DNA from 3 places in the Turicibacter sp. TJ11 genome. Region 3 is predicted to be linked to each of the others. Evidence: a T-box and tRNA genes for the amino acid it is inferred to sense, from the RefSeq annotation. Region 3 holds a T-box; the other regions hold tRNA genes.
What was found. The T-box of region 3 lies ahead of pheS (phenylalanine--tRNA ligase subunit alpha). A T-box ahead of a tRNA ligase gene usually reads a tRNA of that ligase, here a tRNA-Phe.
Positions count from the first base shown of each region.

Region 1: it has a tRNA-Phe gene. The T-box ahead of pheS (phenylalanine--tRNA ligase subunit alpha) is inferred to sense a tRNA for this amino acid. The anticodon was not compared.
Region 2: it has a tRNA-Phe gene. The T-box ahead of pheS (phenylalanine--tRNA ligase subunit alpha) is inferred to sense a tRNA for this amino acid. The anticodon was not compared.

Region 1 covers NZ_CP069349.1:1,355,779-1,360,032, reverse strand. The annotation lists tRNA gene JRC48_RS06450 (tRNA-Glu) at 44-120, shown strand; tRNA gene JRC48_RS06445 (tRNA-Val) at 127-202, shown strand; tRNA gene JRC48_RS06440 (tRNA-Thr) at 216-291, shown strand; tRNA gene JRC48_RS06435 (tRNA-Tyr) at 295-379, shown strand; tRNA gene JRC48_RS06430 (tRNA-Gln) at 390-464, shown strand; tRNA gene JRC48_RS06425 (tRNA-Lys) at 470-545, shown strand; tRNA gene JRC48_RS06420 (tRNA-Leu) at 583-671, shown strand; rRNA gene rrf (5S ribosomal RNA) at 681-789, shown strand; tRNA gene JRC48_RS06410 (tRNA-Asn) at 796-872, shown strand; tRNA gene JRC48_RS06405 (tRNA-Glu) at 883-959, shown strand; tRNA gene JRC48_RS06400 (tRNA-Thr) at 968-1,043, shown strand; tRNA gene JRC48_RS06395 (tRNA-Met) at 1,066-1,142, shown strand; tRNA gene JRC48_RS06390 (tRNA-Ser) at 1,156-1,248, shown strand; tRNA gene JRC48_RS06385 (tRNA-Met) at 1,266-1,341, shown strand; tRNA gene JRC48_RS06380 (tRNA-Asp) at 1,465-1,540, shown strand; tRNA gene JRC48_RS06375 (tRNA-Phe) at 1,549-1,624, shown strand; tRNA gene JRC48_RS06370 (tRNA-Val) at 1,631-1,706, shown strand; tRNA gene JRC48_RS06365 (tRNA-Gln) at 1,717-1,791, shown strand; tRNA gene JRC48_RS06360 (tRNA-Lys) at 1,797-1,872, shown strand; tRNA gene JRC48_RS06355 (tRNA-Leu) at 1,910-1,998, shown strand; rRNA gene rrf (5S ribosomal RNA) at 2,008-2,116, shown strand; tRNA gene JRC48_RS06345 (tRNA-Asn) at 2,123-2,199, shown strand; tRNA gene JRC48_RS06340 (tRNA-Pro) at 2,206-2,282, shown strand; tRNA gene JRC48_RS06335 (tRNA-Trp) at 2,296-2,369, shown strand; tRNA gene JRC48_RS06330 (tRNA-His) at 2,372-2,447, shown strand; tRNA gene JRC48_RS06325 (tRNA-Gly) at 2,454-2,527, shown strand; gene JRC48_RS06320 (CoA-disulfide reductase) at 2,630-3,964, shown strand; gene JRC48_RS06315 (hypothetical protein) at 4,048-4,254, shown strand, end outside.
Region 2 covers NZ_CP069349.1:1,816,788-1,821,041, forward strand. The annotation lists gene JRC48_RS08640 (NusG domain II-containing protein) at 1-42, opposite strand, end outside; gene ahpC (alkyl hydroperoxide reductase subunit C) at 482-1,045, opposite strand; tRNA gene JRC48_RS08650 (tRNA-Leu) at 1,372-1,455, opposite strand; tRNA gene JRC48_RS08655 (tRNA-Lys) at 1,462-1,537, opposite strand; tRNA gene JRC48_RS08660 (tRNA-Val) at 1,543-1,618, opposite strand; tRNA gene JRC48_RS08665 (tRNA-Phe) at 1,625-1,700, opposite strand; tRNA gene JRC48_RS08670 (tRNA-Asp) at 1,709-1,784, opposite strand; tRNA gene JRC48_RS08675 (tRNA-Met) at 1,789-1,864, opposite strand; tRNA gene JRC48_RS08680 (tRNA-Ser) at 1,882-1,974, opposite strand; tRNA gene JRC48_RS08685 (tRNA-Ile) at 1,993-2,069, opposite strand; tRNA gene JRC48_RS08690 (tRNA-Met) at 2,082-2,158, opposite strand; tRNA gene JRC48_RS08695 (tRNA-Ala) at 2,187-2,262, opposite strand; tRNA gene JRC48_RS08700 (tRNA-Pro) at 2,278-2,354, opposite strand; tRNA gene JRC48_RS08705 (tRNA-Arg) at 2,360-2,436, opposite strand; tRNA gene JRC48_RS08710 (tRNA-Leu) at 2,446-2,534, opposite strand; tRNA gene JRC48_RS08715 (tRNA-Lys) at 2,576-2,651, opposite strand; tRNA gene JRC48_RS08720 (tRNA-Gln) at 2,657-2,731, opposite strand; tRNA gene JRC48_RS08725 (tRNA-Tyr) at 2,741-2,825, opposite strand; tRNA gene JRC48_RS08730 (tRNA-Thr) at 2,829-2,904, opposite strand; tRNA gene JRC48_RS08735 (tRNA-Val) at 2,918-2,993, opposite strand; tRNA gene JRC48_RS08740 (tRNA-Glu) at 3,000-3,076, opposite strand; tRNA gene JRC48_RS08745 (tRNA-Asn) at 3,092-3,168, opposite strand; rRNA gene rrf (5S ribosomal RNA) at 3,178-3,286, opposite strand; rRNA gene JRC48_RS08755 (23S ribosomal RNA) at 3,338-4,254, opposite strand, start outside.
Region 3 covers NZ_CP069349.1:215,067-219,320, reverse strand. The annotation lists gene pheT (phenylalanine--tRNA ligase subunit beta) at 1-733, opposite strand, end outside; gene pheS (phenylalanine--tRNA ligase subunit alpha) at 752-1,780, opposite strand; T-box leader at 1,828-2,032, opposite strand; gene JRC48_RS01010 (Nif3-like dinuclear metal center hexameric protein) at 2,111-3,217, opposite strand; gene JRC48_RS01005 (class I SAM-dependent methyltransferase) at 3,219-3,896, opposite strand; gene rpoD (RNA polymerase sigma factor RpoD) at 3,908-4,254, opposite strand, start outside.

The DNA.
Region 1 (4,254 bases), 1.1 Mb from region 3:
AAAACGACAAACTTGGTAAACTAAAGAAGTAGCGAACGGAACAGGCCCGTTGGTGAAGCGGTTTAACACACATGCCTTTCACGCATGCATACACGGGTTCGAATCCCGTACGGGTCACCATAAAGTGGAGGATTAGCTCAGCTGGGAGAGCATCTGCCTTACAAGCAGAGGGTCGGCGGTTCGAGCCCGTCATCCTCCACCATAAATAAATAATAGCCGGAATAGCTCAATTGGTAGAGCAACTGACTTGTAATCAGTAGGTTGCGGGTTCAAGTCCTGCTTCCGGCACCAGCTGGTGGGGTAGCGAAGTGGCTAAACGCGGCGGACTGTAAATCCGCTCTCTCCGAGTTCGGCGGTTCGAATCCGTCCCCCACCACCATATAAAATCATGGGCTATAGCCAAGCGGTAAGGTAACGGACTTTGACTCCGTCATGCGCTGGTTCGAATCCAGCTAGCCCAGCCAATGATGTCCTGCTAGCTCAGTTGGTAGAGCATCTGACTTTTAATCAGAGGGTCAGAGGTTCGAGTCCTCTGCAGGACACCATTTTTAAAAAGAAGGCGAGTGCCTTGAAATAAAAAATGCCTGGGTGGCGGAACTGGTAGACGCACAGGACTTAAAATCCTGCGGGTGGTGACACCCGTGCCGGTTCGATTCCGGCCCTAGGCACCAATTAAATAGTCTAGTGATGATGGCAAGGAGGTCACACCTGTTCCCATACCGAACACAGAAGTTAAGCTCCTTAGCGCCGAGGGTAGTACGTAAGTGCGAGAGTAGGACGTCGCTAGGCGAAAATGCCTCAATAGCTCAGTTGGTTAGAGCACTTGACTGTTAATCAAGGGGTCCTAGGTTCGAGTCCTAGTTGGGGCGCCATTTTAAAAATGGCCCGTTGGTGAAGCGGTTTAACACACATGCCTTTCACGCATGCATACACGGGTTCGAATCCCGTACGGGTCACCATTCAAAGTGCCGGAATAGCTCAATTGGTAGAGCAACTGACTTGTAATCAGTAGGTTGCGGGTTCAAGTCCTGCTTCCGGCACCAGAACTTAATAAAATTAAAATTAGGCGGAGTAGCTCAACTGGCTAGAGCGTACGGTTCATACCCGTGAGGTTGGGGGTTCGAGTCCCTCCTCCGCTACCAATGATAAAAATGTGGAGGAATACCCAAGTCCGGCTGAAGGGATCGGTCTTGAAAACCGACAGGGCGTGAAAGCGTCGCGGGGGTTCGAATCCCTCTTCCTCCGCCATAATTATCAAAAAACATCGCGGGGTGGAGCAGTTGGTAGCTCGTCGGGCTCATAACCCGAAGGTCGCAGGTTCAAGTCCTGTCCCCGCAACCAATAAAGAAAAGTAAAAACGAGCGTTCATAAGACGTAGAAAATGAAAGCATGAGGAAATAACGATTAGTTATGACAAATGATTGAATTTTACAAGTCTTATGCGAGTGTTACTAGACAAAAAAAGGTCCAGTGGTGTAGCGGTTAACATGCCTGCCTGTCACGCAGGAGATCGCGGGTTCGATTCCCGTCTGGACCGCCATTTAAGAAGGCTTGGTAGCTCAGTCGGTAGAGCAAAGGACTGAAAATCCTTGTGTCGGCGGTTCGATTCCGTCCCAAGCCACCATCAAGTGGAGGATTAGCTCAGCTGGGAGAGCATCTGCCTTACAAGCAGAGGGTCGGCGGTTCGAGCCCGTCATCCTCCACCATATAAAATCATGGGCTATAGCCAAGCGGTAAGGCAACGGACTTTGACTCCGTCATGCGCTGGTTCGAATCCAGCTAGCCCAGCCAATGATGTCCTGCTAGCTCAGTTGGTAGAGCATCTGACTTTTAATCAGAGGGTCAGAGGTTCGAGTCCTCTGCAGGACACCATTTTTAAAAAGAAGGCGCGTGCCTTGAAATAAAGAATGCCTGGGTGGCGGAACTGGTAGACGCACAGGACTTAAAATCCTGCGGGTGGTGACACCCGTGCCGGTTCGATTCCGGCCCTAGGCACCAATTAAATAGTCTAGTGATGATGGCAAGGAGGTCACACCTGTTCCCATACCGAACACAGAAGTTAAGCTCCTTAGCGCCGAGGGTAGTACGTAAGTGCAAGAGTAGGACGTCGCTAGGCGAAAATGCCTCAATAGCTCAGTTGGTTAGAGCACTTGACTGTTAATCAAGGGGTCCTAGGTTCGAGTCCTAGTTGGGGCGCCATTATATCGGGAAGTGGCTCAGCTTGGTAGAGCACCTGGTTTGGGACCAGGGGGTCGCAGGTTCGAATCCTGTCTTCCCGACCATTAATTAAATAATAGGGGTGTAGTTTAACGGTAGAACAGCGGTCTCCAAAACCGTTAGTGTGGGTTCGATTCCTGCCACCCCTGCCATGGCGATTGTGGCGAAGTGGTTAACGCATCGGATTGTGGCTCCGACATTCGTGGGTTCGATTCCCATCAGTCGCCCCATAAAATGCGGGTGTAGTTTAATGGTAGAACTTCAGCCTTCCAAGCTGACTGTGAGAGTTCGATTCTCTTCACCCGCTCCAATATGATCTATTAACATCCTTCGGGGTGTTTTTTTTTGGTAAAAATTCATATGAATATAATGAGACCCATAATGCGTTTGTTATTATCTAAGGAGGAAAACTATGAAGGTTATTATTATAGGTGGTGTTGCTGCAGGAATGAGTGCAGCTGCAAAATTAAGACGTGCTAATAAAGAAGCACAAATTACAGTATATGAAAAGTCAAAACATGTTTCATTTGGGGCATGTGGCTTACCTTATTTTGTTGGAAATTTCTTTGAAGATTCTCAAAAGATGATTGCTAGAACGGTAGAACAGTTTAATGCATCAGGAATTACGGTTCATATTGAACATGAAGTTCTAAACGTAGATTCAACAAACAAGACGATTACTGTTAAAAATTTATTAACTCAAGAAACATTTACAGATACATATGATAAATTAATGATTGCTACAGGGGCAAGTGCAATTATCCCACCTATTAAAAATGTTGATCTCAATCATGTTTACACATTAAAAAGTATGGAAGACGGAGAGGTTTTAAAACAGGCAATGGCAGATGAAAATCTAAAACGTGTAGCTATTGTTGGAGCCGGTTTTATTGGGTTAGAAGTAGTAGAAGCGGCGAAGCAATACGGAAAAGAAGTTCATGTTTTCCAATTAAATGATCGTGTTTTAGTAGACACTTTTGATAAGGAAATAACTGATTTATTAGAAGAAGAGTTACGTGCACATGATGTTCATTTACACTTATCAAAAACAGTCACTGAGTTAGTTGGAGATGAAGCAGTGACACAAATTAAAACAAAAGATGAAACATTTGACGTGGATGTTGTTGTCATTACGGCGGGGGTTCGTCCAAATACTAATTTCTTAAAAGAAACAGGAATTGAAATGCTACGAAATGGCGCCATTATTATTGATCATGAAGGTCGCACTTCAATTGATGATATTTATGCAGCTGGAGACTGTGCTACAATTAATCATCTATTAAAGAATGATCCAGCGTATATTCCTTTAGCAACTGTTGCGAATAAAATGGGACGTATTATTGGAGAAAACTTAGCGGGTGCTCACCAAACCTTTAATGGCGCATTAGCCTCAGCTTGTTTAAAAGTAATGGATTTAGAAGCAGGGCGTACTGGTTTATCAGAACAAGAGGCGATTAATTTAGGAATTGATTATAAGACTATTTTTATCACAGACATGAATCAAACGTCTTATTATCCAGGACAATCAAAAATTAATGTCAAATTAATTTATCATGCGAAAACAAAAGTTATTTTAGGAGGTCAAATTGTTGGCCGTAAAGATGCTGTTCAACGTGTCAATGTATTAGCTACGGCTATTTTTGCTGGATTAACAACTGATCAATTAGCGATGTTAGATTTATGTTATGCTCCACCATTTGCAAGAACTTGGGATGTTTTAAATATTGCAGGTAGTGTTGCCAAATAATTTTAAAGGGACGTTCTTTTGAACGTCCTTTTTGTCACGAAAGTGGTGCGAGTTACTATACTATAGTAGAAGGAGGGATTATTATGAAAGAAAATGATATGACTCCTATTATTACTTATAATGATGCCCTAGTTTATGAAGAATTTAAAAAGGAAGATCTAGATGAAGCTGGTGTCGTGATTGATTACGTAGATGATGAATTTATCGATGTATCAGTTAAGAGAACGAAAAGACAACAACGTGGTTTCAGTCAATTAATGTTTCTTTTTTTAGTTTTTTCCTTTTTAGTT
Region 2 (4,254 bases), 1.0 Mb from region 3:
GACAACTACAGCTATGATAACATACATATCAAAACGTTTCATATACAAATTCCTCCAACGTCAACTTTACTTTTTATACCTTAACATTATAACAAGATTTTTAATTACTTGTCATGAAAATCCAATTGAAGTACACATAATTTTGGAAAAATATATACATTGACTGATAAGAAATAATTTCCTATTAAAATAAGAGTATCACAAGTAATAGATACCATACTAACTATAAAATTTATTAAGCACTATGATGATAACTTTATTATTGTATGTAAATTGTCTAATTAAATAAATACATCCTATTATTTACTTCTAAAATCTTAGTATTATCCTACATCTTCTAACTTGAGAATTTACAGAAAAACTGAATTCCATATCTGTATATGATAGGTTATTAGTTAATTAGCATCAGTTAACACAATTATTTATTATTAAAAAGCAAATAAAAAAAGAGAAGAATACCTTCTCTTTTTTATCAGTTATCTTATAATTTACCTACTAAGTCTAAGCTTGGTGTTAATGTTTCAGCACCTGGTTGCCACTTAGCTGGGCATACTTGATCTCCATGCTCAGCAACGAATTGTGCAGCTTGTACCTTACGTAATAACTCTTCAGCATTACGTCCAATTCCATTATCATGGATTTCATATGCTTTAATTTTTCCTTCTGGATTTACAATGAATGTTCCGCGTAATGCTAAACCTTCTTCTTCAATCATCACTTCAAAATCACGAGTTAACTTACCAGTTGGATCAGCTAACATTGGATATTGAATTTTTGCGATTGTTTCAGAAGCATCTGCCCATGCTTTGTGAACGAAGTGAGTATCTGTAGATACAGAATATAACTCACACCCAATTTCTTGGAATTTAGCATAGTTATCAGCTAAATCTCCTAATTCAGTTGGACAAACAAATGTAAAGTCTGCTGGATAGAAAAAGAATACAGACCATTTTCCTTTGACTGATTCTAAAGTAACCTCTTTGAAATCTCCATTATGATATGCTTGAACAGCAAACTCTTTAACTTCAGTATTGATTAATGACATAATTATTTCCTCCTCATATATAGTAATCATTATCGATATTGTTATTATATATTTCTTTCAATATAAAGTCAACAGATAAACTTCTAATAATTCACTTAGTTTATATCCTAAATAAAAAAGACATCAATCATTATCTCGTAAACACAAGAAAAACGATTGATGTCTTAGATTGTGTGTCAAATAGATCTTATTAATCTACTAAAATAATATAAAAAAACCAGTTATTTAAATATAACTGGTTTCTTTAATATGCAATGGTATATTTTTTTCTGAAAATAAAAAAAGATAAAACTTATAAAAATCTTACCTAAGTTTATTTAAATAAATGGTGCGGGTGACAGGAGTTGAACCTGCACACCAAAGGTACTAGAGCCTAAATCTAGCGCGTCTGCCAATTCCGCCACACCCGCATAAAATGGTGTCCTGCAGAGGACTCGAACCTCTGACCCTCTGATTAAAAGTCAGATGCTCTACCAACTGAGCTAGCAGGACTTTTATGGTGGAGGATGACGGGCTCGAACCGCCGACCCTCTGCTTGTAAGGCAGATGCTCTCCCAGCTGAGCTAATCCTCCACTTGATGGTGGCTTGGGACGGAATCGAACCGCCGACACAAGGATTTTCAGTCCTTTGCTCTACCGACTGAGCTACCAAGCCTTCTTAAATGGCGGTCCAGACGGGAATCGAACCCGCGATCTCCTGCGTGACAGGCAGGCATGTTAACCGCTACACCACTGGACCTTTTTGGTTGCGGGGACAGGACTTGAACCTGCGACCTTCGGGTTATGAGCCCGACGAGCTACCAACTGCTCCACCCCGCGATGTTTTTTGATATATATGGCGGAGGAAGAGGGATTCGAACCCCCGCGACGCTTTCACGCCCTGTCGGTTTTCAAGACCGATCCCTTCAGCCGGACTTGGGTATTCCTCCGTATATCTTTTAGCAAACTGGTGGACCCTGTAGGACTCGAACCTACGACCGATCGGTTATGAGCCGATAGCTCTAACCAACTGAGCTAAGGGTCCGGGTCTTTCTCATGGTAGCGGAGGAGGGACTCGAACCCCCAACCTCACGGGTATGAACCGTACGCTCTAGCCAGTTGAGCTACTCCGCCTGATTTGTTTGCTTTTATTCAATTTAATTGGTGGAGACTAGGGGGATCGAACCCCTGACCTCCTGCGTGCAAGGCAGGCGCTCTCCCAGCTGAGCTAAGTCCCCATGATATTATTTTAATGGTCGGGAAGACAGGATTCGAACCTGCGACCCCCTGGTCCCAAACCAGGTGCTCTACCAAGCTGAGCCACTTCCCGTTTTATGGCGCGCCCAAGAGGAGTCGAACCCCTAACCTTTTGATCCGTAGTCAAACGCTCTATCCAATTGAGCTATGGGCGCTTTTTAAGTTGGTGCCTAGGGCCGGAATCGAACCGGCACGGGTGTCACCACCCGCAGGATTTTAAGTCCTGTGCGTCTACCAGTTCCGCCACCCAGGCATTTTTTATTTCAAGGCACGCACCTTATCTTTTCATAAAAATGGTGTCCTGCAGAGGACTCGAACCTCTGACCCTCTGATTAAAAGTCAGATGCTCTACCAACTGAGCTAGCAGGACATCATTGGCTGGGCTAGCTGGATTCGAACCAGCGCATGACGGAGTCAAAGTCCGTTGCCTTACCGCTTGGCTATAGCCCATCATTTAAGTGGTGGTGGGGGACGGATTCGAACCGCCGAACTCGGAGAGAGCGGATTTACAGTCCGCCGCGTTTAGCCACTTCGCTACCCCACCAACTGGTGCCGGAAGCAGGACTTGAACCCGCAACCTACTGATTACAAGTCAGTTGCTCTACCAATTGAGCTATTCCGGCTGTTATTTAATTATGGTGGAGGATGACGGGCTCGAACCGCCGACCCTCTGCTTGTAAGGCAGATGCTCTCCCAGCTGAGCTAATCCTCCACTTAATGGTGACCCGTACGGGATTCGAACCCGTGTATGCATGCGTGAAAGGCATGTGTGTTAAACCGCTTCACCAACGGGCCATTAAGTTTATTTAATGGCGCCCCAACTAGGACTCGAACCTAGGACCCCTTGATTAACAGTCAAGTGCTCTAACCAACTGAGCTATTGAGGCATTTATTCGGCCCAGCGACGTCCTACTCTCGCACTTGCGTACTACCCTCGGCGCTAAGGAGCTTAACTGCTGTGTTCGGTATGGGAACAGGTGTGCCCTCCTTGCCATCATCACTAGACCTCTGAAAGATTCGTTAATCTTCCAAAACTAGATATCTTCTTCAGTTTCGTTGGTTAAGTCCTCGATCGATTAGTATCAGTCCGCTCCATGTGTCACCACACTTCCACTCCTGACCTATCCACCTCGTCGTCTTCAAGGGATCTTACTTCTTTCGAATGGGAAATCTCATCTTGAGGGGGGCTTCACGCTTAGATGCTTTCAGCGTTTATCCCGTCCACACGTAGCTACCCAGCGATGCTCCTGGCAGAACAACTGGTACACCAGCGGTGTGTCCATCCCGGTCCTCTCGTACTAAGGACAGCTCCTCTCAAATTTCCTACGCCCACGACGGATAGGGACCGAACTGTCTCACGACGTTCTGAACCCAGCTCGCGTACCGCTTTAATGGGCGAACAGCCCAACCCTTGGGACCGACTACAGCCCCAGGATGCGATGAGCCGACATCGAGGTGCCAAACCTCCCCGTCGATGTGAACTCTTGGGGGAGATCAGCCTGTTATCCCCGGGGTAGCTTTTATCCGTTGAGCGACGGCCCTTCCATTCGGTACCGCCGGATCACTAAGCCCGACTTTCGTCCCTGCTCGACTTGTAGGTCTCGCAGTCAAGCTCCCTTCTGCCTTTACACTCTTCGAATGATTTCCAACCATTCTGAGGGAACCTTTGGGCGCCTCCGTTACTCTTTGGGAGGCGACCGCCCCAGTCAAACTGCCCACCTGACACTGTTCCCTGACCCGATGAGGGCCACGGGTTAGAACCCCAGTAACACAAGGGTAGTATCCCAACAGCGACTCCACCAAGACTGGCGTCCTGGTTTCTTCGTCTCCTACCTATCCTGTACATGTGCCACCAGTGCTCAATATCAAGCTACAGTAAAGCTCCACGGGGTCTTTCCGTCCTGTCGCGGGTAACCTGCATCTTCACAGGTACTATGATTTCACCGAGTCTCTTGTTGAGACAGCGCCCAGAT
Region 3 (4,254 bases):
AATAGGCTTGTAACCATTGTGGAGATTCTTTGATTTCAACATTTTTTACAACTCTTGATAAGTATAACGGTGCTTTCTCAGTTTTTGAGCTAACTTTAATTAAATCTTTCGCTGATTCTTGAACTTCTGCCACTGTTACCTCTTTGAAGTTCACATCGCGTGATAAAATAGCTGCCACTTCATAAGCTACCCCATACATTGATAAACAGTCCATACGATTTGGAGTTAATCCAAGTTCAATCACTGTATCATAAAACTTTAAGTATTCTAATGCGTCCATTCCAACTGGAGCATCTTCAGCACATACGAAAATTCCGTCTGCATACGCTTGAGGTACTAATTTTTGTTCAATTCCTAATTCTTTTAATGAACAGCACATTCCATTTGAAACTTCACCACGTAATTTGGACTTTTTAATTTTGAAGTTTCCTGGTAACACAGCTCCTGGTTTTGCAACGATAACTTTTTGCCCAGCTGCAATATTTTTTGCTCCACAAACGATTTGTAATACGCCTTCTTCTCCACCAACATTAATTTGGCAAACAGATAATTTATCAGCGTTTGGATGTTGAATACACTCTTCAACATATCCAATAACGACGTTTGTTGCATCTGATAAAATATTAACTGATTCAACTTCAATTCCTGTTCTTGTGATTTTTTCTGCTAATTCTTTTGGATCAATGTCACTTAAATCAATATATTGACTCAACCAGTTGACTGAAACTAACATCTATACGACCTCCTATTTTTACTTAAACTGATTAATAAATCTTAAATCATTTGTATAGAAATTACGGATATCTTCAATCCCATATTTAAGCATGGCAATACGTTCTGCTCCGATTCCAAAAGCAAATCCTTGATATGTTTTAGAATCAAATCCAGACATCTCTAAAACGTTTGGATGCACCATCCCTGCACCTAAAATTTCAATCCATCCTGTTCCTTTACAGATGTTACATCCACATCCTGAACATTTTGAACATGTCACGTCTACTTCAACTGATGGTTCAGTAAATGGGAAGAATGATGGACGTAAACGAATTTCACGATCTTCACCAAACATTTTGCGAGCTAATTCTAATAACGTTCCTTTTAAGTCTGCCATTGTAATATCTGTATCAATAACTAATCCTTCGATTTGTGTAAATTGATGAGAGTGAGTCGCATCATCATCATCACGACGGTATACTTTACCTGGACAAATAATTTTGATTGGTCCTTTACCTTTAGCAGCTTCTAAGACACGTGCTTGAACAGGAGAAGTATGCGTACGTAATAACGACTCTTCTGTAATATAGAATGAATCTTGCATATCACGTGCTGGGTGTCCTTTAGGCAAGTTTAAAAGTTCGAAGTTGTAATGATCCCACTCAACTTCTGGACCTTCTTCAACTGTATACCCCATCGAAATGAATAATGATTCTAATTCATTTGTTACGGCTTGTAATGGATGTACGACTCCAATATGATTTGTTCGACCTGGTAATGTCACATCAATCGTTTCATTTTCTAATTGTTTTTGAATCGCTAAAGCTTCTAATTCTGTCTTTTTACTTTCAATCGCTTGTGAAATAGCCGTTTTCACTTCATTTGAAACTTGACCAGCACTTTTACGTTCCTCTGGTGCCATGTCTTTCATATTTTTCATCACTTCTTGAATGGGACCTTTTTTCCCAAGGTATTTTACGCGAAGATCATTTAATTCTTTTAAATCAGTGGTAGTTGCTACTTCTGATAAAGCTTCGACTTGTAATTGTTTTAATCGATCTAGCATCTTAATTCCTCCAAACTATTAAATTAAAAAATAAAAAAACGTCCTTAAAAAAGGACGTTTCACACGCGGTACCACCTTTATTGCTAAGTCAAAAGACTTAACCTCTTAAACGAATAACGGCCGTAACCGGATGTGATTAGCATCACTCGTAAGGTGAATTCATAAGTTTAACTATAAGAATGCTTCCAGTCTCAGACATCCTCTCCCTAAATAGCAAAATCCTTATTACTACGCCTTATTCAACGTTTTTTTATTTTTTCTTATCTCTATTATATACATTCTAATAAAAATATACAATATTTTATGACATTTAGTCATTTTTTAAACTGACTACACGAATTGGAAAGGTTCCGTGCTTAACGTTGAAGCGATCGCCACTTCACCCATTAAATCATTTAATAACTGAGTGACATGCTGTTTCATAATACATTCCGCATGGTGTCCTACATCTAAAACATTTAATCCCATCTCTAATGCATCTTGTGCATCATGAAATCCAACGTCACCTGTAATAAATAAGTCTGCTTTTTTAGCTTTAACAGGACCGATGTAACTTGATCCACTTCCACCAATAACGGCAACTGTTTTAATTTTTTTATTTAAGTTTCCAACGAAACGAGCATGTGAAAGATTTAATGACTGTTTGACGTGTTTAATGTATTCAGCAGCTTCCATCGGTTGTTCTAGTTGTCCAATACGTCCTAGTCCATATTGTTCATTTGGCATCGTAACGTTTAATTGATAAACATCATAAGCCATCTCTTCATAAGGATGAACCACTCTAATCTTTTCAATCACTTGATGAAGATTCGCTGTTTTAACTACGCCTTCAATTTTCATTTCATCTACATATTCAATTTCTCCAACTTGCCCAATGAAAGGTTGACTATCTGGTAAAGGTTTAAATGCCCCTGTGCCCGAAGTGGTAAATGTACAGTGTGAGTAAGCACCAATTTGTCCAACTCCCACTTCTCCCATAACTTCACGAACAACATCTAGATGTGTAGCGGGAACATAAATAATAAGTTTTGAATATTCCTCACGTTTAGTCGGAATCAAAGGTTTCGTATGAATTAATCCTAATGCATGAGCTAAACAATCATTCATCCCGTTTTTAGCAATATCAAAATTAGTATGCATAGAATAAACACAAATATCGTTCTTAATACATAGCTCTACGATTTTACCTTTTGGAGTATTCGTATTAATTGAAGCGAGTGGATGATATATAAATGGATGATGAGCAACAATTAAATTTGCTCCCAATTCAATCGCTTCTTCTACGACAGCCTGTGTGACATCAAGCGTCACTAAAACTTTTGTTAGCGGACGATTAACATTTCCAATATGTAAGCCAATCGGATCTTTATCATAAGCTAAATGTTTAGGAAATAACGTCTCTAACTGTTTAATGATATCTGAAATCGTAAGAACCATTTTATAACACCTCTTTTAATAAAGCCTGACGTTGTTTTAAACTTTCAACTCTTGGGTGATCAGTCGGTAATTGTTCAATAATCGATTGATTCTTCATAAACTCTTTACTCCATTTAGCATGGAAGATTTCATTGGTCTGATCTAATCGTAAAACTGGACCAAATTCAATATCTAATTCATTATAATTCATTGAGTGCTCAACGGGTACCGCAACAATGATCTCATAAAACTTACCTTCATCTAAGACAATCTTTTCATCAATGATGTTAAATTGATGTTGAGAAAGCCAATCACGTAATACATTCGCATCGATATTAGGTTGTAATACGAGTCGTTCAAATGATCGCGTTAACAATAAATTTTCTTCTAAAATTGAAACAATTAGCTTACCGCCCATTCCAGCAATAACAACGCCTTCAACTTCTGAAGGATGAAGCACTGTTAATCCTGGGCCTAATCTTGTTTCAATTTGCTCAGTTAAACCATATCGCTGAATCGTTGTTTTAGCTGCTTCTAATGGACCTTTTCCAATGTCTGCAGCAATGGCTTTTTTTAATTTTCCATTTAAAATACCTACACAAGGTAGGTAGGCATGATCTGTTCCAACATCCGCTACTGTTTGTAGCGGTGTTAGAGCATTTAAACAAGTTTGTAAACGTAATGATAATTCATAATTCATCTGATTAAGTCCTATTCTTCCATGAAGTCTTTTAAACGTCGACTACGAGATGGGTGGCGTAACTTACGTAATGCTTTAGCCTCGATCTGACGGATACGCTCACGAGTAACACCGAATTCTTTTCCTACTTCTTCAAGTGTTCGTGTACGTCCATCTTCTAAACCAAAACGTAAACGTAAAACACGTTCTTCTCTATCAGTCAATGTTTCTAACACATCATCTAATTCTTTTTTAAGCATTTCATTTGAAGCAAATTCAGATGGTGATAAAGCATCTGCATCTGGAATAAAATCTCCTAAATGTGAATCGTCTTCTTCTCCAACTGGTGATTCTAATGAAACAGGCTCTTGAGAGATTT